Regions from separate parts of the Geobacillus sp. Manikaran-105 genome, predicted to be linked through region 1. Evidence: predicted binding sites of a transcription regulator. Region 1 holds the regulator's gene; each other region holds the start of a gene.
What was found. Region 1 encodes Rex, which represses fermentation and respiration genes when NADH is low (regulators of the CRP and FNR family bind a similar motif). Its sites were predicted from a motif close to TTGTGAAATATTTCACAA; they were not measured.

Region 1 (7,373 bases):
CTTTTTATTGGCTTTTGCCATCATTTTATGGCTGCTGCGCGGCGACCGCGATGAACGGACAATGCGGCGGCTGCCGCTCGCCTCGTCATGGATGTGGGCGATCTCGGGCGTCTTTTTGGCGCTTGCCGCGCAAAGCGTTGCCGCCAACATCGAATGGCGTCTATTGGGCATTGAGCCGGGCTCGGAAAACACAAGGCAAATCATCGACATCATCCGCCTGACGCCATTGCTCGTCGTCGTCACGTCGGTCATCGGCCCGGTTTTGGAGGAACTCATCTTCCGCAAAATCATTTTTGGCTCGCTTTATGAAAAATACAACTTTTGGTTGGCAGCGCTGGCCAGCTCGCTTCTGTTCGCTCTCGCCCACATGGAGCCGGAGCATTTGCTTTTGTACACATCCATGGGGATGGTGTTCGCCTTTTTATACGCCAAAACCGGACGCATTTTCGTGCCGATGTTCGCCCATGTAGCAATGAACACGTTTGTTGTTGCCGTTCAAATTTTGTTGGCTGATGAATTGGAAAACATGATGCGCCAAGCGGAACTGCCGCTGGCCATTTGGAGGATTTGGCTATGACGCGCCATCCGCGGCTGTTTTCTGTTCCGTATTTCATCTTGGGCTTCCTGTTTACGTATTTGGCGATCGAAAGCGTTCATGAAACGATTTGGAACGTCTCAACCATCGCGTTGGCGGCGCTGGCCGCTTTTGATTTCGGCACCGCCTTTCGCCTGTTCTTCACACCGAGACAATAAAACCCTCCCCATTGGGGGAGGGTTTTTGCCTGGCGCCGTATGAACCGTCCTCTTGATGCTGCCCTCAATATGGATCGCCGCTTCCTTCCTCCGCTGCTAATTGTGCCTTTCGATAGCCGATTTTGGCAACCCAGATGCTCCCCTCATACAAAAGCGTCAGTGGAATCATGACGATCACTTGCGACAACACATCCGGCGGCGTAATGGCGGCCGCTAAAATAAGCAGCGCCAAATACGCATACTTGCGGATGCGAACAAGAAGCTGCGGCGTAATAAGCCCTAAGCGGGTGAAAAACAGGACAACAATCGGCAGCTGAAACACGATGCCAAACGGCAGCACGAGCTGCAGCAAAAACTGAAAATATTCGTTAATGCCGATCATCTGTTGAATGCCGAGCCGTTCCGCCAGCTGATTCATAAACCGGACGACAAATGGAAACAAGACGAAATACGCAAAACCAACCCCGGCTAAAAATAGAATGATCGATGCTGGAATGTAGCTGAGCGTTGCTTTCCGCTCTTTTTTATACAGCCCCGGACTGACGAACGCCCAAATTTGATAGAGCAGCACCGGAGCGGTCAGTACAGCGGCAATGACAAAGGCAAACTGAAAATACACTTTAATCGGATCGGTGAGGCGGAACGCGTTCATCGTCAGCTGTTTCGCTTCCGCAGTGTGCTGCAAATACACAATGACGTCGTCGACAAAAAAGAAGCTGGCTACAAGCGCCGCAACGAAAAAGAGAAGCACGATGATCAGCCGTTTCCGCAGCTCTCCGAGGTGTTCATACACGGACATTTCTTTGTCATTCATCGTTTCCCCATCCTGCCTTGTCATCGGTCGGTTTTCGTTTCTTCGTCATCAGCGAGCCCTTTTGTGGCGTCTTTAAACTCGCGAAGCGACTGGCCGAACGACCGCCCCAACTCCGGCAGCTTTTTCGTGCCAAACAGCAACAAAATGACAAGAACGAGCAACAAATATTTCATGTGTTGTTCTCTCCTTTTTACGATGGCGATGGATAGTTTTTCAAAAAATAGACGAGCGACTGCAGCTCAATGGCTAAATCGATATGATGGACGCGAATATGGTTCGGCACGTTCAACCGCGCCGGAGTAAAGTTTAAAATGCCTTTAATTCCTTGCGCGACAAGGCGGTCGGTCAGCGCTTGAGCCGCGGCGGCCGGCACGGTTAAAATCGCGACCGGAATGTCGCCGCGAAGCCGCTCCTCCAGCTCATCGAGATGATAGACCGGCACCCCGCCGACTGTCGTTCCGACCTTCCGTTCATCGACATCAAACGCCATGACAATTTTCGTGTTGTTATTTTTCGAAAAGTTGTAGTTTAAAAAGGCGGTGCCTAAATTGCCGACGCCAAACAAGGCGACTTCGGTCACTTCGTCCTCTTCAAGCGTCTGGCGGAAAAACGACAACAAATAATTGACATTATACCCGTATCCTTTTTTGCCGAGCGCGCCAAAATACGAAAAGTCGCGGCGAATTGTCGCCGGATCGACTTTCACCGCCTCGCTCAGCTCGGCGGAGGACACGCGCTGCTTCCCTGAGGCATGTAAATTTTTCAAAAACCGATAGTATAACGGCAGACGCTTGGCAGTCGCCTGCGGGATTTTCGGTTGTTCGTTGCTCATCGTTTCATCCCCCAGCTAATCGGTTTTCCGTCGATAATGGCCGGACTTCCCGCCCGTTTTTTCGACCAAATACGTTGGACCGATCGTCATTCCTTTATCGAGCGATTTGCACATGTCGTACACAGTCAATGCGCATACCGAAGCCGCCGTCAGCGCTTCCATCTCCACTCCTGTGCTCCCTTTCGTTTTGACCGTCACGGTAATCACAAGTTTATACGCTTCCGCCTCTTTTTCCCAAGCAAAGGCAATATCGACGCCTTTTAACATAAGCGGATGGCACATCGGAATGAGATCGGCCGTTTTTTTCGCCGCCATGACCCCGGCCACCTGGGCTACCGCCAGCACATCACCTTTCTCAATGGCATTGTTCGTCATCTTTTCGTAAATCTCTTCATTGACGGTGACGCTCGTTCTCGCCACCGCTATCCTGACCGTATCTTCCTTGTGTGTAATGTCGACCATTTTCGCCCGGCCTTGTTCATTGAAATGCGTAAACGATGACAAGACAATCTCCTCCATTTATCACTATACACCATTTTTCGTTATCTGTCTTTGACCGTTTTCGCGACTTGCGTTAAACTATTCGCGAGGTGACGGACATGATCATTTTGCAAGTGAATGGACTCACGAAATATTTTGGCGCTGACCTTATTTTATCGAATATAAAACTAGAAATACAGTCCCGCGCCCGCATTGCTCTTGTCGGCCGCAACGGCGCAGGCAAATCGACGCTGCTGAAGATCATCGCCGGCGAACTTTCTTCCGACAGCGGTGAAATCATCAAGCCAAGCCATATCAAAATCGGCTATTTGGCGCAAAACAGCGGGCTCGACTCGTCACGCTCCATTTGGGACGAGATGCTGGACGTATTCGCGCCGCTCCGGGCGATCGAAGCGCAGCTGGCAGAGCTCGGCGCCCAGCTTGGCGACCCGGATCTGCTCGCCGATCCGTCCCGCTACGAAAAAACGCTTCAAGCGTATGACAACTTGCAAGAGCAATACAAAGAACAAGGGGGCTATCAGTATGAAGCCGACATCCGCTCTGTTTTGCACGGGCTGCAATTTTCGTCATACGATTACCAAACAACGCCCGTTTCCTCGCTAAGCGGCGGACAGCGGACGCGGCTCGCCCTTGGAAAACTGCTGTTGGCCAAGCCGGACTTGCTCATTTTAGACGAGCCGACGAACCATTTGGACCTCGATACGCTCACATGGCTCGAGCAATATTTACAGGCATACCCCGGCGCCGTTCTGCTCGTTTCCCATGACCGCTACTTTTTGGACAAAGTCGTCACCGAAGTGTACGAGCTGTCCAACGCGACGCTTAAGCGGTATAGCGGCAATTACAGCCGCTATTTGGAGCTTCGGGCTGAGCAATACGAACAAGAGCTAAAACGATACGAAAAGCAACAGGAGGAAATCGCCCGCCTCGAAGACTTCATCCGGCGCAACATCGCCCGCGCCTCGACAACGAAACGGGCGCAAAGCCGGCGAAAGCAGCTCGAAAAAATGGAGCGGCTTGAACGCCCGGCCGGAGATGAAAAATCAGCTTCTTTTTCTTTTGCGATTGAGCGGCCGAGCGGCCATGAGGTGCTCACCGCAGAGCAATTGACCGCCGGCTATCGCGAAGGCGCACCGGTCATCCGCCAAATCAGCTTTCGCATCACACGGGGGGAGAGTGTCGCCTTGGTCGGACCAAACGGCATCGGCAAGTCGACATTGTTGAAGACGATCGCCGGAAAGCTCCCAGTTCAATCCGGAAAGCTCCGGTACGGTGCAAATGTGAAAATCGGCTATTACGACCAAAACCAGGCGGAACTGTCGACAAACAAACGAGTGCTCGACGAGTTGTGGGACGCCTACCCGGACAAAACCGAAAAAGAAATTCGCACCGTGCTCGGCAACTTTTTGTTTTCCGGCGACGACGTCTTAAAACCGGTTTCCGCCTTAAGCGGCGGAGAGAAAGCACGCCTGGCGCTCGCCAAACTCATGCTTCAAAAAGCCAACGTTCTCTTGTTGGATGAACCGACCAACCATCTCGACCTTGACAGCAAAGAGATGCTCGAGCAGGCGCTTGTCGACTATCCGGGAACGATCTTGTTCGTCTCCCACGACCGCTATTTCATTAATCGCATCGCGACAAAGCTGTTTGAACTCTCGGGCGATGGGCTTGTCGAATATTTAGGAGACTATGACTATTACGTGGCGAAAAAAGAAGAAATGCGCGAATTGGCGCGCCTGGACTCCCACCCGCCCGCATCACCGGACAGCGGCGAAACAGCCAAATCCACATACGAGCAAGAAAAAGAGGAAAAAAGACGACAGCGCCAACGGCAGCGCCGTCTGGAAGAGATCGAAGCCGAGATCGCCGCACTGGAAGCACAAATCGCTGAAACCGAGCAGCAGCTGTGCGACCCGTCTGTATACGGCGATTATGAAACCGTGCAGCAGCTCACGCAAGAAAACGAAAAGCGGAAACAGCAGCTTGAAACGTTATTGGCCGAGTGGGAACAGCTCTACGCCTCGTTTTGAGCCAATCCGCTGCCAGGGAACGCCAACACGGGCATCTAGCGGCTTCATGTGCACTGCTCGTGCGCATCATCACCGCGCCAGGCCGATCACAGGCCAAACTCATTTAGCAGCCTTTTGCCTTGTTCATGAAAGCTGCTTCTTAGGTGAAGGACGATGACTGACAAGAGGGTGTCCCCAAAGGATTGGAACACCCTCTTTCGTTGCATATATATGCTTGCTGTTTCTGCCGCACTAGACGTGCGCCTATCTTGAAGGCAGGCGACCTTTTAGGTCAGCCCCGTTTTTGTGTTAATCACATTATCCACAAAGAAATCCACACTTTTCTGTGCAAAACAGAAGTTATTCACCGACTTTTCCACATTATCCACAACCAATCCCTTTCCTCTATGAAAAAATGATTGTGTATTGCACTCCTCGCCGTTATCATGTTTTTGTTACTTTTCCACATTGTCCACAACCTATGGATAAAACTATGCACAACAAGTCCCCACCCGACAGCCGTTCCGCTTGCCAAACAAAAAAGAGCAGACCGCCTGCCCTAAGCGATCCGCTCTTTAAAAGGATTTTTAACTTGAGAAAAGTGCGTTTTGGGCCAGTTTTTCATGAAATCCCCAACCTCCTAGAAGGCCGGTGACAAACTGCTGTCACGAGCAAATCAACGGCATTTCGCCAAAAAAGAAGGCTGATTCCACAGTTTTTCTCTAATTGAGAAACAAGTGGAGCTAGCAGTATTTTGTACTAAATCACCGACCTTCTAGACAAGCGGCAAGCTTGGATTGGCGTTGAGCGCCAAATCAGCCCGCTTTCCTTGTTGATATAACACAGTTCCCGCAACGGCAATCATCGCCGCATTATCAGTGCATAGCGATAACGGTGGGATGACAAGCTCCACATCGGGAAGCTCTTTCATTTTCTCCTGCAGTGCAGCCCGAAGCCCGCGGTTGGCCGCCACCCCACCGGCGAGCAGCACTTGTCGTACGCCGTATTCTTTGGCGGCCTGCACCGTTTTCGTCACCAGCACATCGACGACGCTGGCCTGAAAGCTCGCGGCCATCTGTCTCGGATCGATCTCCTCGCCGCGCTGCTTCGCGTTGTGGAGCGCATTGAGAACCGCTGATTTTAAGCCGCTGAAGCTGAAATCATACGAACCTTCCTCAAGCCACGCTCGCGGCAAATCAATCACGGGCTCGCCCTCATGAGCCAACCGGTCGATGTGCGGTCCTCCTGGGTACGGAAGGCCTAAAGCCCGCGCCACCTTGTCATACGCCTCACCAGCAGCGTCGTCGCGCGTCTCGCCAATGACTTGAAACGCCCCGTGGCCTTCCATGTAAACAAGCTCCGTATGCCCGCCGGAAACGACAAGCGCCAACAGCGGAAATTTCATCTCCGCCACGAGCTGGTTGGCGTAAATATGACCAGCAATATGATGCACCCCGATGAGCGGCAACCCGTGGGCAAACGCGAGCGCCTTTGCGGCGTTCACCCCGACAAGGAGCGCCCCAACCAACCCCGGTCCGGCCGTCACCGCAATGGCATCAAGATCGGAAAACGATACGCCAGCCTGCCGCATCGCTTCCTCCATGACGAGTGTAATTTGTTCGACATGATGGCGCGAGGCAATTTCCGGCACAACACCGCCAAACCGCCGATGGCTTTCCATTTGCGACGCCACAACATTCGATAAAATCTCTTTTCCGTTTTTCACCACGGCCGCCGCTGTTTCATCGCAGCTCGTTTCAATACCTAGTACATGCACGTTTTCATTCATGTCAGTTTCACCCACATCACTAGCGCATCTTCAAAATTGTCCGGATAATACCGTTTGCGGATGCCGCCATTGCGAAACCCAAGCTTTCGGTACAACGACTGGGCGACATGGTTCGAGACGCGCACTTCCAGCGTCATCGTCGCCGCCCCATGCTGCTTGGCTGTTTCCATAAGGCGGCGCATAAGCGCTTCGCCGAGTTTTTGTCCGCGAAACTGTGGCAGCACAGCGACATTCGTCACATGCGCTTCATCAATCACGAGCCACATCCCCGCATACCCGATGATCCGTCCGCGGTGCACCATGACAATATATTTCGCGTAACGATTGTACATCAGTTCATTATAAAAAGATTCCCGGCTCCACGGCGCGGTAAACGACGCCTGTTCGACTTGCACGACCTCATCGATATCATGAATGGTCATCGGCCGGAATTGCACATCGATCCCCATCGTCCCCGTCCCCTTTTTGTTTCGCAAGCCATTTCGCTTCCGCTTCCGCAAGACGGATGTAATTCGGCACAAACGTATGCGGATTCTCATGTTGTTTCTCTTTTCCGAGCATGATGAGCTCACTTGGCCGCGGCAATGTCAACGGCGGCGGCGTCATGAAAAACCGCCCGCCCAAGCGGCTCCGAAACAGCTCACTATATACCGGCGCATCGGCCCCGATGAACAA
Region 2 (7,373 bases), on a different contig from region 1:
CTCGCTGGGACATCGATGGGCGGCATCGTCACGTTTGGCGCGCTCGCCGTCTATCCGTGGGTGAAGGCGGCGGTGGCGCTCATGGGCTGCCCGAACTACAGCGCCTTTTTTGACGCGATGATGGACGAAGCGAAGCGGCGTCAGATCGACATCCCGATGCCGCCGACGCTGCTGGCGCTCGAAAAAGAAAAGCTCGCCTGCTACGATTTATCCAAGCAGCCGGAAACACTCGCCGGGCGGCCGTTGTTCATCTGGCACGGGAAAGCCGACCAAGTCGTCCCGTATGCTTATACATATGAGTTTTACAAGCAAATTAAACCACTTTATGAAGGAAACGAAGACCGGCTGCAATTCATCGCCGACCCGCACGCCGGCCATAAAGTGACGCGTGAAGCGTTTTTGGAGACGGTGCGCTGGTTTCGCGAGCATGTGTAAGCAAAATCGGCAATGAGGAAACGAACATGTTTGTGGTCAGCTAAAGCGTGCTTCACAAGAGGGAATCCGCCTTTTAAAAACAAAAAAGGCGGATTTTTCGTTTGAACACATTTTTTATTCAAATGAATATTTGAATATAAGGGGGAGATATGCTATTCTATATTCAAACGAATATTTGAATATTAACAAGGAGCGAGAAGGAATGCACCGTCATGATGTGTGCGACGTTTACTGTTATGACGAAGAGAAGGTCGAGCGGGTTCAGCGGCGGCTTCGTGATGAAAACATTGCCGCGATCGTGCCGTTTTTCAAGGCGCTTGCCGACGAAAATCGGGCGAAGATCGTGTATGCGCTTTGCGGTGAAGAGAAGCTGTGCGTCTGTGACTTAGCGAACGTGATCGGGGCGACGGTGGCGACGGCATCGCATCATTTGCGCATCTTGTACAAACAAGGAATTGTGAAATATCGAAAAGAGGGGAAACTTGCCTTTTACTCGCTGGATGATGATCATATCCGCGAGCTGCTGCTTGTCGCGCTCGCCCATCAGAAAGAGGGGGACGGCTGTGGGGAATGAACAAACATTGGATCGGCTTGAGGTCAAAACATACCGCGTGCAAGGACTAACGTGCACAAACTGCGCAGCTAAGTTTGAGCAAAACGTGAAATCTTTGCCCGGCGTGAAAGAGGCGAAAGTGAATTTCGGCGCCGCCAAGCTCACCGTTTGGGGCGAGGCGACGATTGATGAGCTTGAACAAGCGGGAGCGTTTGAACAGTTGAAAATTCGTGAAGAACGAGAGCGCGCGGTTCAGCGGGAGCCGTTTTGGAAGCGAAAAGAAAATCGAAATGTCTTCGCCTCTGTGGCACTGCTTCTGTTTGGCGTTGCGGCGGATGCGGCAGACAAGGGGATGCTGGCGATTGCGATGTATTTGGCGGCGATCGTGATCGGCGGCTACTCCCTGTTCTGGACGGGGCTCCGGAATCTGGCCCGCTGGCAGTTTGATATGAAAACATTAATGACGATCGCTATTCTCGGTGCGGCGGCGATCGGCGAATGGCAAGAGGGAGCAGTCGTTGTCATTTTATTTGCCATCAGCGAAGCGCTCGAGAGCTACTCGATGGATCGAGCACGGCGGTCGATCGCCTCGTTGATGGAGATGGCGCCCGCTGCAGCGACGATTCGGCGCGGTGCGGAGGAGGTGACCGTTCCGGTCGAAGACGTTCGCGTCGGGGATGTCATGATCGTCAAGCCGGGTGGAAAAATCGCTTTGGACGGCATTGTCATAAGCGGCGCCTCCACAGTGAATGAAGCGGCGATCACCGGCGAAAGTCTGCCGGTGGAAAAAGCAGTGGGGGATGCAGTGTTTGCCGGGACGCTGAATGGAGAAGGATTCCTCGAAGTTGAAGTGACAAAGCGGGCGGATGAAACGACATTGGCGAAAATGATTGATCTTGTAGAAGAGGCGCAAGCGGAGCGAGCCCCGTCACAAGCCTTCATCGACCGGTTTGCGCGCTATTATACGCCGTTTATTATCGTGACCGCGCTTCTGATCGCCATTGTGCCGCCGTTTGTGATGGGCGGTGGCTGGCTTGATTGGGTGTATCGCGGCCTCGCTGTTCTTGTCATCGGCTGCCCGTGCGCGCTCGTCATCTCCACCCCGGTGGCGATTGTGACGGCCATCGGCAACGCGGCTCGGCGCGGCGTGCTCATCAAAGGCGGCGTGTATCTCGAACAAATCGGTCGGCTGCGTGCCGTTGCCTTTGATAAAACGGGGACGTTGACGAAAGGAAAACCAGCCGTGACCGATGTCGTCGTGTATGAAGGGAGCCGTGAGCAACTGCTGGCGGTGGCGGCGGCCATCGAAAAACGATCGCAGCACCCTTTGGCTTCTGCCATCGTCCGCAAAGCGGAAGAAGAGGGAGCACCGTTTCTTGATGTGGCCGTCGAGGAGTTTCAATCGCTCACCGGCCAAGGAGTGAAGGCGGTGATTGCGGGGAACACGTACTATATCGGCAGCCCGGCCTTGTTCACCAGTTTGATCGGGAAGTTGCCCGATGAAGCGGAAAAGCAAATCTCTGCCTTTCGGGACGAAGGAAAAACCGTGATGGCCGTCGGCACGGCCGATCGGCTGTTGGGGCTTGTCGCCGCGGCCGATCAACTGCGGCCGTCCGCCCCGGAAACGGTTGCCGCGCTGCGGCGCCTTGGGGTGGCGGAAGTGGTGATGGTGACGGGCGACCACGAGCAAACCGCACGGGCCATCGGCCGCCAAGCGGGCGTATCGGACATTCGCGCCGGGCTTCTTCCCGAACAGAAGCTGGCGGCGATCCGTGACTTGAAACAACGCTGCGGCGTAACGGCGATGATCGGCGACGGGGTGAATGACGCCCCCGCCTTGGCTGCGGCCGATATCGGCGTGGCGATGGGCGGAGCGGGGACCGACACCGCCTTGGAAACGGCCGATGTTGTGCTCATGGCCGACGATTTGCGCCAGCTGCCGTACACCGTCCGCCTCGGTCGCCGAACGCTTGCCGTCATCCGGCAAAACATCGCCGTCGCCTTAGGGCTTAAAGTGCTGGCACTCGTGGCCGCCGTCCCGGGCTGGCTCACCCTTTGGCTCGCGGTGTTCGCCGATATGGGCGCGACGCTGCTCGTGACGTTCAACAGCATGCGCCTATTGCGGGTGAAGGAATGAGACGGGGCTGCGGGCAACGGGGAACGGACCGTTTTCCGCCCCTCTGGGGGATTTGTCCTCCTTCGTGGAAAATAGTGGTGCTTTCTGACAACGAGAGACGGTATAATGCAGAGGAAAACAGCAAAGCGGATTCGGTTGGATGTTTGGGATGGCGGTTGTTAGATGTTTTGTTCTGTTTAGGAAAATCATAGGGAAGAGGGGGCGTCATGAAGGGATCTCGAGAAGAAGAGAGGCATGAAACGCAACGGATAGAAGAGGTTCAACGGGTGGACGACCGGGTGTTTTCGCCGACCGAAGAGTTGGATCGGATCGCTGCGGGAGGGGCGATGAAGCGGGAAGCCCTCGATTGGCGAGGATTTCCCCGGTGGATTCGATATGTCGGATACATCGCCTTCGCCTTTTTTGTCATCGTTCCTTTGATGGCATGGTTGTGGAACGTGTTGCTTGAATAGCCGATCAAACGCCAACCGGAGGCGGGTCTCATGGAGGAGAAAAACAAACGACACGGAAATGCCCGTTGTTCCGTGTCGTTTTGTTTGCGCTCTGTTGTTAATCCTCCATCCCTAAAGCGTACAAGTAATGGCGCAAGCTTTCTTCGACACATGCGGCGATCAGTTGAATGAACGGAGTGACCTCACCTTTGACGCTCGCTTTTTCCAACGCTTCGTAATACTTCCGGCGCTGTTCCGGGTTTGCTTTCACAATAGCGGGCGGATAGCCATGCTGCATTAAAATGAAATTCATCATTAAGCGGGCGGTTCGTCCATTTCCGTCAGCAAATGGATGAATAGATAGATGCAACAAAGAAGTTTAAATAGCCAAGCGATGGCTCTCGTTTTTTCTATTATGATACAAAAATAAAGGGCGGGGAGTGTTCAGCAGTTGCAGAACAATGAAACAACCGCCCGCCCAACACGGGCGAACGGCGAAAAGGGGATGGAAAAGTGGACCGTTTCAGGAAAAATGCCCAAGCTGCCGGAGCGCTTCTTCGCTCATCCGCTCGGGCGTCCATGGCGGGTTCCATGTCACTTGGACGCGCACGTCACGGATGCCGTCAATGTGCTCAAGCGCCCGTTTGACGCCGCCGGCGATCGAGTCGTGAAGCGGGCAGCCGGGGGTCGTGAGCGTCATCAGGACATTGATATGCCCATCTTCGATTTTTAAGTCATAAATCAACCCTAAATCGACGACGTTAATGCCGAGCTCCGGATCAAGGACCGTTTTCAGCTGTTGAATGGCAAGTTCGCGGACATCCATCGTTCTTTTCCTCCTCATTCGTTTATTTTCGGAAGACCGTTAAAATCGTTCCCGCAAAGGCAACGCTTAATCCAGCCAGCAGCGTTTGAGCGACGGCCAACAGCGCCACGGCCGCCAGCGCGAGGGCGATGAGCCATAGGCGGCATTGGACGGTGACGGCTCGCTCATTCATCATTTGTTTTAACGTCGGCACGTTTTGTTGGCCGACTTTTTCGCTGTAGCGATGCGTCCACCATAAAAACGGCACGATTTTGAACAAATAGCCGACGATGCTGAAGAGAATCCAGCCGACAATGAATAGATAAACAATGATGCCAAGCAGCCGTCCGCTGCCGACGACGATGGCGACAAAGGCGGCAACGTGCAGTCCAAGACCGATGACGATGGCCGAAAGCGAAAAGCGGAACGGGCGGTCAAGCGTTTTTTTCATCCGCTTTTGCAAAATGGCGCGGATATGCCAGGCGAAAACAATGAATCCGCTCATGAGCAAGGCTGCACCGGCTATAAGCCATGCGTGGCTTCGCAAGAATAAGCTGGCGAACGCCACCGCAATCCCGCTGATGTACAGCGCATAGACGTAACGCGCCGGCCGCAGCGAAAAGCCGTGGGCGAGCGAGAACATCGGCGCCATTTTGTACGAAAAGCCTATGATGAGCAGTGTGAACCAGCCGCACAGCCCGAACAGCACATGCAAGCCGAACACCGTTTCATGACTGTTGGCGCCTGTGGCGGCGAAAAAGTGAAAGGCAAGCAGCCCTCCGGCGGCGCCCGTCAGCAGCAAAAACAACAAGGAAGTCGCGACAAACAGTGTCATGATCGTTTTGTTTTTTTGTTGTTTTAATGTCATCGCCATTTGCCAGACAAACAGCACGATGCCGAACAGCAGAAGCAAGCCAGGGAGAAACGCTTGGTTTGGCGTAAACGCTAAACTGGCGGCAAAGGCGACGATGCCGAGAGCGGTGATCGCAAACTGCCAAAAACCGAGCCGCTCGCTCCAAATCGGCGTCAAAAAGGCGACCGGAACGAGCTGGTACATCGCCCCCATGGCCGTCATCAATGCAAAGCCAAGCAACGCCAGGTGGGCCGCCGCCCACACGAACGGCAGCCGGAACGCGCCGCTGCTAAGTGAGGGAATCGCTCCAAGCAACATAAGCTGCGACGCGGCGAACGCCAACACGGCGAACATGATAAACGAGAACGGAAGACGGACGTTTGTTTCCGTCCCCGTGCGAGTAGGAAACACGTTGCTCATCCTTTCGTAATGCGGATTTCAAAACTGCCGTCTTCGCGTGCGACCGTCTCGTGCCGGTAGCCAAGCTCGTCAAGCTGCTCGTACAAAAACATCGGGCGGCGATCGTTTATGATCGTCAACGTTTCGCCCTGGTTGAGTTTGGCGAGGGCGGCTAGCGTCCGCATCATCGGCTGCGGCGGCTCGAGTCCGCGGTTATCGAGGATCATCGGTCATCCCCCCTGCTTCACAAACGTTACTTTCCAATGTTTTTTTTCGATTTGTTCGGCCTCGTACGTAAATCCTTTCGCTTTCATAATCGGAAACAACGGCAGCGGCTTGAACGGGGCGTGTAAAATGAACGTATCGCCCGGCTGCAGCGGCTTGATGGCGTTCATAATTTTTTCAAACGGTTCCCGCTTTTGCCGCAAATCTTCGCGTACATCGAGTTCAATCGTCACACCCATGCGCTTTCCCTCCTTTTTGACTATCATGATAATCATTTTCACTGTGGAATGTTGTGATATAGCTCACATCTTTCGGCCGAAACATGACATATTCCACTTTGGAAAAAAGGTTTCGTTTTCGTTTGAAAGGGCGGAATAGCATGTTCCAGAAAGATGGGCTTGCCGAAATGTTTGAAAGGAAACCCCATCAGCTCCATTGCGCATCCCGACCGGTGCCGGACGATGGGGAAAAAGGAGTTAGAAAAAGATTTCTTGTTCGAGCCCTTCGCGGTCAATCAAATAAAAGCCGTGTTCGTCGACATTGATCAACCCTTTCCGTTTCAGTTGGCTCAACGTGCGGCTCACCGTTTCACGGGCGGTGCCGATCATATTGGCCAGCTCACGGTTCGTCACATGGGCGGTGAGCCGATGCCATTTCCCTTGCTTGACGGCGTTCGTGCGCGTCAACCGCAATAAGAGAAGAACGATTTGTTCGTACGTATTATGGAGCACTTGCGCTTCGAGCCGGTTTTGCAAATCAACGATTTTTTCGCCCATGACGCGAAACAGTTTTATGCAAAGTTCAGGGCTCGCCATCAGCACTTGTTCGAAATCGTGGATCGGGATCGCGATCAATGTCGCTTCCTCGACCACTTCGGCGTGGGCCGGATAGGTGCCTTTTAAGAAAAAGCCGGCATGCGGAAACATTTCTCCCGTCTGCAAAATCGAAACGATTTGTTCTTTCCCGCTGAAGTCCGTTTTATAAATTTTTACCGTGCCGGAATGAATGAAATAGACACGTTCTAACGGGTCGCCTTGCATAAAGACAAACGTCCGTGGTTTGTAGACACGCACATGGGAAATGGCGACAAGCGAGTCGAGCTCGTAATCGGACAGTTCACGAAACAACGGAACAGCTTTTAAGCGGTCTTTCATCCAATGGTTCGCCATGGCGTTCTCTCCTTTGGAAATGTGACAAACGTGTGACAGCTGCCAACGGAACATCAATGCTTTTCTCTTTTTGAACATCTGCGCCGTTTGGCCTTTTCTGCCTTCATTGTATACATTCTCACGCCATAAAGCTGTGATATAAATCATAACGGACATTTGCCCCGGCTCACAAACCGGCCTCGATTCAGCACGCTACAATGGGGGCGAACAAACGAGAAGGAGGTTGTCTCATATGGAAGTTCATCGATCCGTTCACCCCAACATGCGGACGGGGCGGCAAACGACCAACAGTTTTCTCAAATCGATTCTCATTTTCACTATTGTGATCAGCTTTACCGTCCTGCTTGTCGGCGGGTATTGGATTTT
Region 3 (7,373 bases), on a different contig from region 1:
CCCGCCGGCTGACGACTTGACGATCGCGTGGCTCGCCAAGCGGGCGCTTGCCGGCAGTCGAACGCGCGCAAAAGCTGACGCCTAAGCAGCCAACCAATGCAGGTTGACTCAAGAACATTCAACGTGTGTTTTCCAGACAAATCGAAACCGCTGTCCCTAAATGCGAGGGACAGCGGTTTTTTAACGGTCATTTTCCCGTGTTTTCGTTCTCTGCCTCCAGCGCAGCGCGCAAAAAGGAAGGCAACGCGAAGCATTGGCGGAATACGGCGTCATTGACGTATTTTGTATCTTCGGGAATCGCTGTTTGCTTCGGCAGCTCAAGCGGCCGTTTCGAGCCGATTGTAAAGCTCCACAATCCGCCCGGGTACGTCGGCACAACCGCCGTGTACACGAGCACATGCGGGAACAATTCGCGAATGTTGCGGTATGTCCGCTTCAAAATATCGAGATGGAAAATGGGCGACTGGCTTTGGCACACCATGAGCCCGTCCTCTTTTAATGCCCGGTGCACGTTGGCATAAAACTCCGGTGAAAACAGCGCCTCAGCCGGGCCGACCGGGTCGGAGGAGTCGATCATGATGACGTCGTACTCGCGTTCCTTTCCGCGCACAAAGGCGACACCGTCGCCATAAATGAAGTGGACGCGCGGGTCGGACAAATTGCCGGAGACGGCCGGCAAATGTTCTTTGCACGCCCGGACGACCTTCTCATCAATTTCCACCATCTCGATCGCCTCGAGGCGGGCATACTTAGCCGTTTCTCTGGCTGCCCCGCAGTCTCCCCCGCCGATGATCAGCGCCCGTTTGGCTTCCGGATGAAACTGAAGCGGCACGTGCGAAATCATCTCATTATAAATATGGCCGTCAATCGAGGTCGTTTGCACGACGCCGTCCAGTACGAGCATGCGGCCAAAATCATACGAATCCAAAATCATGACATGCTGATACTCGGATGGCTCGGCAAAGATCACCTCTTTGATCCGGTAGCTAATTTTCAAATTGTCGCGGTCATCTTCGGTGAGCCAAAGCTCTCCGTTGTCCATATGCAAGTAAGGGGGTAAAGCGTTTCCTTCGTGTTTCATTGTGACCTCCTTTAGTCATGCAGATGTTTTCACACCTTTCTAATCTTAATATATTCTTCGTCTTGTGGCAAACAAAGGGGATGTGATCGGCCGGTGCCGGACGTATTCATCCCGCCGCCCATGTTTGACGACTGGTTGCGTTTTTCCGGCCGCTCCTCGTCTTGGCCGCCGCAGCCGGCACAAAGGCTGACCGCTAACGCGCAAATGGCGGCAAGCGGCATCATCCATCGTTTTCGCATCTTTTCCTCCTCCTTTCGTTTCCATCATAAACTGAGACGGCGGGCGACGACCACGACATCGTATGATTCCATCGTTCCGTCTCCCTTCATGCGGCGATGCTTGCTTATAGTGTGCCTGTTCGGCAAAAAAATAACACTCCCCGGCACCCGGCAGGAGAGTGTCTATCGATCGCGCCGCTCCCCAAGCAAAGCACGAAGCGACGTACGGTTTTCAAGCAAATCAGCGAGCGTATACGCATCGAGCACACGCAAAAACGCTTCTAACGCCTCGCGAAGCGCAAAACGGAGCCGGCATGAAGGCGTCAGCACGCATTCATTACCGTGAGCGGCGAAGCACTCCACAAGCGACAAATTGTCTTCCGTCTCGCGAACGACCGCACCGATGACAATCTCCTCCGGCCGTTTCGCCAGGCGAATCCCGCCGTTGCGTCCGCGGATCGTTTCGATGTAGCCAAGCTTGCCGAGCTCATGGACGATTTTGCTTAAATGATGCTCAGAGAGGGAAAACGCAGTGGAAATTTCTTTGATATTTGTTTTTTCGCCTTCATCGAGTGTTCCTAAAAACAGCAGCACACGCAACGCATATTCTGTATAGTTCGTCAGCTGCATGGTCATCCACAACCTTTAGACAAGATGGTTGCTTCCATTGTATCACACCTGTCTGTGCGAGGGAATTGTGAACAATTTATTAAAGATGTATTTGAAACGTTGCTTTTTCACTATGCGTATGATTGAATAAAACATGTATTTAAAATATATGTTTTATGCGAGGAGATGAAACATGGCTACGACAACGGCTTTGCACCCAAAAACGATTGAGATCGTCAAATCGACCGTACCGGTGTTGGAGCAGCACGGCGAACAGATTACCAAACGGTTTTACCAATTGATGTTTTCGAACCATCCAGAATTGTTGAATATTTTCAACCATGCCAACCAAAAACAAGGGCGGCAGCAACGCGCCTTGGCGGCAGCCGTGTACGCGGCAGCGCGCTATATCGATCAATTGGACGCCATTTTGCCGGTCGTGCGGCAAATCGGCCATAAACACCGGAGTTTAGGCATTAAACCGGAACAATACCCGATTGTCGGAAGGCACTTGCTGCTAGCGATCAAAGACGTGCTCGGCGACGCTGCCACTGATGACGTGATAACGGCTTGGGCGGCAGCGTATGAAGCCATTGCCGCTGTTTTCATTCAAGTCGAGAAGGAGCTCTACGATGAAGCTGCGGCCAAGCACGGCGGCTGGCGCGGTTTCCGCCGCTTTGTCGTCACAAAAAAGGTGAAGGAAAGCGACGTCATCACGTCGTTTTATTTCGAGCCGGAAGACGGCGACGCCATCAGCGACTATTTACCAGGTCAATACGTGAGCGTAAAACTGGACATCCCTGGTGAAACGTATACGCACATTCGCCAATACAGCTTATCGGACGCCCCCGGCAAAGGGTATTACCGCATCAGTGTCAAACGGGAAGCAGCAACAGCGGAAAAACCGGCCGGCATCGTGTCGAACTATTTGCATGACCACATTCACGAAGGCGATGTCGTCGAGTTAAGCGCTCCAGCCGGCGACTTTACGCTTGATTTGTCCAAAACGACGCCGGTTGTGTTCATCAGCGGCGGCGTCGGCATCACTCCGCTTTTGAGCATGGCGCATACGTTGGCCATCCGCCAACCGACCCGCCCAGCGGCGTTTTTGCATGCTGCTTTGAATGGCCGCGTGCACGCGTTTGACGAGGAGCTTCGGATGTTGGCGGAACGCCCGTCATTTTCTTATCATATTTGTTATGAGTCGCCATCCGACGAGGACTGCCGACATCCACATTTTGGAAAAGAAGGGCGGATTGACCTTGCATGGATGCAATCCGTGATCCCGACGAAAGACGCAGACTTTTATTTCTGCGGCCCGGTGCCGTTTATGAAAACCGTCTATCGCGCTCTAAAACAATGGGGTGTGCCAGAGGAGCACATCCATTACGAATTTTTCGGCCCGGCCGGCGATTTGACGAAAGACTGAGAGAGGTTTTTCGCTTGCCAGGGGGCTGACCCCAAAGGGTCATTTTCCTTAACAAAACACAACATATTGTTTCTTAATGATTGTTTTATACCTATATACGGTAATAAGAAAGGGTGTCCCGATCCTTTTGGGACACCCTCCTTTTGTTATCTTCCCTGTTGGCAAGTTCATGAATTTTTTGTATGATGAATGGCAAGGAAAAGCAAGAAAAGGGAGAGACAACGCATGACGACATTTCGCCAACATCGCTGGCAATCATTTTTGCAAGGCTATGAAGATCGCGCCCGCCTGCTCATTTCCTGTCCGGATCGTCCAGGCATTGTCGCCGCGGTCACGTCCTTCTTGTATGAGCAAGGCGCCAATATCGTTGAATCGAGCCAATACTCGACCGATCCGAAAGGAGGTACGTTCTTCCTCCGTTTGGAGTTTGACTGCCCGAACATCGCGGAACGAAAAGACCAGATCGAAGCGGCCTTTGCCCCGATCGCTGCTGAGTTTGGCATGGATTGGCATCTTCGCCTCCATAACGACATTCGGCGGATCGCCATTTTTGTCTCAAAAGCGGAGCACTGCTTGCTTGAACTTCTTTGGCAATGGCAGGCAGGCGAACTGATCGCCGATATCGCTCTTGTTGTCAGCAACCATTCGGATTTGCGCGATGCGGTCGAGCCGTTTGGCATCCCGTATGTGCATATTCCGGTGACGAAGGAAACGAAAGCGGACGCCGAAGCCGAACAAATCCGTCTGCTTCGTGACTATCAGATCGACACGATCGTGCTTGCCCGCTACATGCAAATTTTGTCGCCGGCGTTTGTGGCTGAATTCCCGGGACGGATCATCAACATCCACCACTCATTTTTGCCCGCCTTTATCGGCGCGCGTCCGTATGAGCGGGCGTATGAGCGCGGCGTCAAATTGATCGGCGCCACATCGCACTACGTCACCGACGATTTGGATGAAGGGCCGATCATCGAGCAAGACGTCGCCCGCGTTGACCATCGCCACCATCCCGACGATTTAAAGCGGATCGGCCGCCTGATCGAAAAAACCGTGCTCGCCCGGGCGCTCAAATGGCATTTGGAAGACCGGGTCATCATCCACGGAAACAAAACGATCGTGTTTTATTGAACCCAAGCGGGAGAGGATTTTTCCTTTCCCGCATGGTATAATGAAGATAAGCAGGATTTGGCCGCCCAAAGAGCGAAATTTCATCCGTAGGGAAGGAGGGAAAAAGCCTATGGGAGAAAAACGGACGCCCAGCGGTTTTCTGTTAAAACAACGTGCGTTTTTAAAACTGTATTTAATCACGTTAACGGAACAAGAACGGTTGTATGGACTGAAGCTGCTTGATGTGCTGCGCCAAGAGTTTAAACCGTTCGGCTACCGGCCGAACCATTCCGAAGTGTACAAAGCGCTCCACGATTTGATTGAAGACGGCATTTTAAAGCAAGTCAAGCAGAAAAAAGAAGGCATGAAGTACCAAGAAGTTGTGTACTACCGCTTCGCGGAAGGGGGGCAGGAAAAGGCGAAATTGTACAAACGCCAACTGAAAGCGGAGCTGGACCGGTGTGCGGCGCTCATTCGCAAGGCGATTGAGGACAACTTCAGTTGAGGGCGCCTCTTTTTTTGTATGTATTTACATAACATTTTTATGGTGAATTCTGTTTGTTTTGCATCCCACCGAACGATTTAGTAGAATGGGAGAAGGACACGGCAACAGAGAGGAAGACGTAGGATGTTGACATGGCCACAGGTTGTCATAAGGGAAATGGAAACACGAAAATCGTTATTCCGCCATGATCCAGATCACGCGCTGATCGGCTCCGGCGGGTATACGGCGGAAGACGAAGCGATCGTGCACGATGCGGCCATTGCCCTGGCGCTTGGAAAAAACGTACTGTTAAAAGGTCCAACCGGATCGGGGAAAACGCGGCTGGCGGAAACGTTGTCCGCCTTGTTCGGGCAGCCGATGCACAGCATCAACTGCTCTGTGGACCTTGATGCCGAGGCGCTGCTTGGGTTTAAAACGATCGTGCACCGCGACGGCCAAGCGGTAATCGAATATGTGCCCGGTCCGGTCATCCGGGCGATGGAGAAGGGGCATTTGCTATACATTGATGAAATCAATATGGCCAAACCTGAGACGCTGCCAATCTTAAACAGCGTGCTTGACTATCGGCGCCGCCTCACCAATCCGCTCACTGGCGAGGTCGTCGAGGCGAAGCCGACGTTTGGCGTCATTGCGGCGATCAACGAAGGTTATATCGGCACCGTGCCGCTCAATGAAGCGTTAAAAAACCGCTTCGTCGTCATCGATGTCCCATATGTGCAAGGGGAGACGTTAAAATCGGTCATCATGGCACAAACTACATTAACAGACGATACGTTGATCAACCGTTTCGTCGCCTTGTCAGCCGACTTGCTGGCGCAGGTGCGAAACGGGCAAGTGGCAGAAGAAGTGGCTTCCGTACGCGCCTTGCTCGATGCGTGCGATCTGGCGGTGCATATCCCGCCGCTGCGCGCCATTGAACGAAGCATCATCGACAAGCTCGACGATGAACGGGAGCGGGCGGCGGTGCGCAATATCGCGGAAACATGGTTTGACGAGTAGGAGGCGGCCATGGAACGGTTTATGATGTTCAACGATCGGCCGATCGATCCGTTTTTGGTGATGCAGCTCGCCGATCTCGCCCGAACGCTCGCCCGCCGTCCTGACATGACGGTCGAGTTCGCCGCCCATTCCGGGATGCATCCGGTTAAGCCAACGGTGTACGTCAGTCAGTTTTGGGATGTGTATCCGCCAAAGGAGAAAGAAACGGCGATGAAAAGCGATGTCGCCTTGCGCGTCATCGGCACGCGGCGGCATACGGACCTAGCGGCGGTCCGCGCATTTCGGCAAGCAGCCGAAGCGCACCCATGGCCGAAACTGGCGAAACAGCTGTTTTCGTTGGCTGAGGATCTTCGTGTTGAGGCCCTCTGCGAGCGGGAACGGCCCGGGGTGAAACGTTGGTTTCGCACGCGCCGCCGCCTTTACCGTCGCTACTTCACCCAGCAATGGCAGGCAAACCAAACCCGCGGCGCCGCCGCCGATCAATTTTTGGCGGCGATGTATTTGCGGCTGACCGCCGACTCGCCGCTTGATGACGTTCCGCTCGCTCCGATGGCGGATGAAACGGTGCAGGCGCGCCTTGACGCGCTGTGGCCGCAATGGTTTGACGCGATGTCCACCGCGGATACGGCCCGCTGGGCGTTAGCCATCGTCGCATTGATGGAAGAGGCGCTTGCCGGTGACATGGTGAACGCTTACACCTCGCTTCCATTTGTCGATGACGGGGACGATGAATCGGAGATGACGGTTCGCGATTTGAAGCGGGTCGATCCGTTGGAAAACCGCGATGCAGCGGAAAATCCGTCAAACGGCAAAGCGCACCAGGAAGTGCTGTCGACGTGGCACCGGGAAACAAGCCGGCCGAATGGGAATTTTCTCCGCTTTGAGTTAGAACGCGGCACCCGCACTGGCATGCTTGGCGACGGGGCGAGGCCGGGGGACGATGGCGACCAGGCGCTCGCCATTGTCCAAGGAACGTCCCGGCCGGCGAAGCGAAACGAATACGGCCTCGAGGCGGCGGCCGCATCCCAGGAACATCGACCAGTCGGAGGCGGTGCTCCATATGGGGAAGCGAACCGCCAGGCAGCCATCATTGTTTTTTCTTCCCCGCCGCCAAGTCGTGACGAACGGGACGAATACCGCAGCAAACAGGCGGCGGCCGCGCCATACCGGAAGCGGCTTGTGCGCGTGATGGAGCAATGGCTCGAACACCAACGCAGCACGTGGCGCACGAACTTGCCGGCCGGACGGCTGCGCAAACAGCTCATACCGTTTTTCACCGACGAGCGGCCGCGCCTGTTTTACAAAAAAGGCGAACCAGCGCGGCGGTTCAACGCAGCGTTCGGCCTGCTCGTCGACTGCTCGGCGTCGATGCACGATAAAATGGATGAAACGAAAACGGGGCTCGTTCTCTGCCACAACGTGCTT

Region 2: the regulator Rex is predicted to act here: its motif matches at 6,129-6,146, upstream of CV945_RS14110 (DUF2249 domain-containing protein).
Region 3: the regulator Rex is predicted to act here: its motif matches at 1,995-2,012, upstream of nsrR (nitric oxide-sensing transcriptional repressor NsrR).

The regions. Positions count from the first base shown of each region.
Region 1 is NZ_PIJG01000067.1:1,252-8,624, reverse strand. Features, by position in the region: gene CV945_RS15270 (CPBP family intramembrane glutamic endopeptidase) at 1-577, shown strand, start outside; gene CV945_RS15265 (YdiK family protein) at 574-753, shown strand; gene tatC (twin-arginine translocase subunit TatC) at 818-1,567, opposite strand; gene tatA (twin-arginine translocase TatA/TatE family subunit) at 1,588-1,740, opposite strand; gene CV945_RS15250 (redox-sensing transcriptional repressor Rex) at 1,758-2,399, opposite strand; gene moaC (cyclic pyranopterin monophosphate synthase MoaC) at 2,415-2,903, opposite strand; gene abc-f (ribosomal protection-like ABC-F family protein) at 2,999-4,930, shown strand; gene tsaD (tRNA (adenosine(37)-N6)-threonylcarbamoyltransferase complex transferase subunit TsaD) at 5,685-6,698, opposite strand; gene rimI (ribosomal protein S18-alanine N-acetyltransferase) at 6,695-7,147, opposite strand; gene tsaB (tRNA (adenosine(37)-N6)-threonylcarbamoyltransferase complex dimerization subunit type 1 TsaB) at 7,107-7,373, opposite strand, start outside.
Region 2 is NZ_PIJG01000054.1:9,487-16,859, forward strand. Features, by position in the region: gene CV945_RS14070 (alpha/beta fold hydrolase) at 1-435, shown strand, start outside; gene CV945_RS14075 (ArsR/SmtB family transcription factor) at 638-1,009, shown strand; gene CV945_RS14080 (heavy metal translocating P-type ATPase) at 999-3,125, shown strand; gene CV945_RS14085 (hypothetical protein) at 3,332-3,577, shown strand; partial or broken gene CV945_RS14090 (Fic family protein) at 3,675-3,914, opposite strand; gene CV945_RS14095 (metal-sulfur cluster assembly factor) at 4,080-4,382, opposite strand; gene CV945_RS14100 (hypothetical protein) at 4,405-5,634, opposite strand; gene CV945_RS14105 (DUF2249 domain-containing protein) at 5,631-5,840, opposite strand; gene CV945_RS14110 (DUF2249 domain-containing protein) at 5,844-6,077, opposite strand; gene CV945_RS14115 (Crp/Fnr family transcriptional regulator) at 6,315-7,007, opposite strand; gene CV945_RS14120 (nitric-oxide reductase large subunit) at 7,240-7,373, shown strand, end outside.
Region 3 is NZ_PIJG01000036.1:19,449-26,821, forward strand. Features, by position in the region: gene CV945_RS11625 (acyl-CoA dehydrogenase family protein) at 1-85, shown strand, start outside; gene speE (polyamine aminopropyltransferase) at 188-1,081, opposite strand; gene CV945_RS11635 (hypothetical protein) at 1,111-1,320, opposite strand; gene nsrR (nitric oxide-sensing transcriptional repressor NsrR) at 1,483-1,929, opposite strand; gene hmpA (NO-inducible flavohemoprotein) at 2,102-3,337, shown strand; gene purU (formyltetrahydrofolate deformylase) at 3,563-4,465, shown strand; gene CV945_RS11655 (replication termination protein) at 4,575-4,949, shown strand; gene CV945_RS11660 (ATP-binding protein) at 5,073-5,948, shown strand; gene CV945_RS11665 (nitric oxide reductase activation protein NorD) at 5,958-7,373, shown strand, end outside.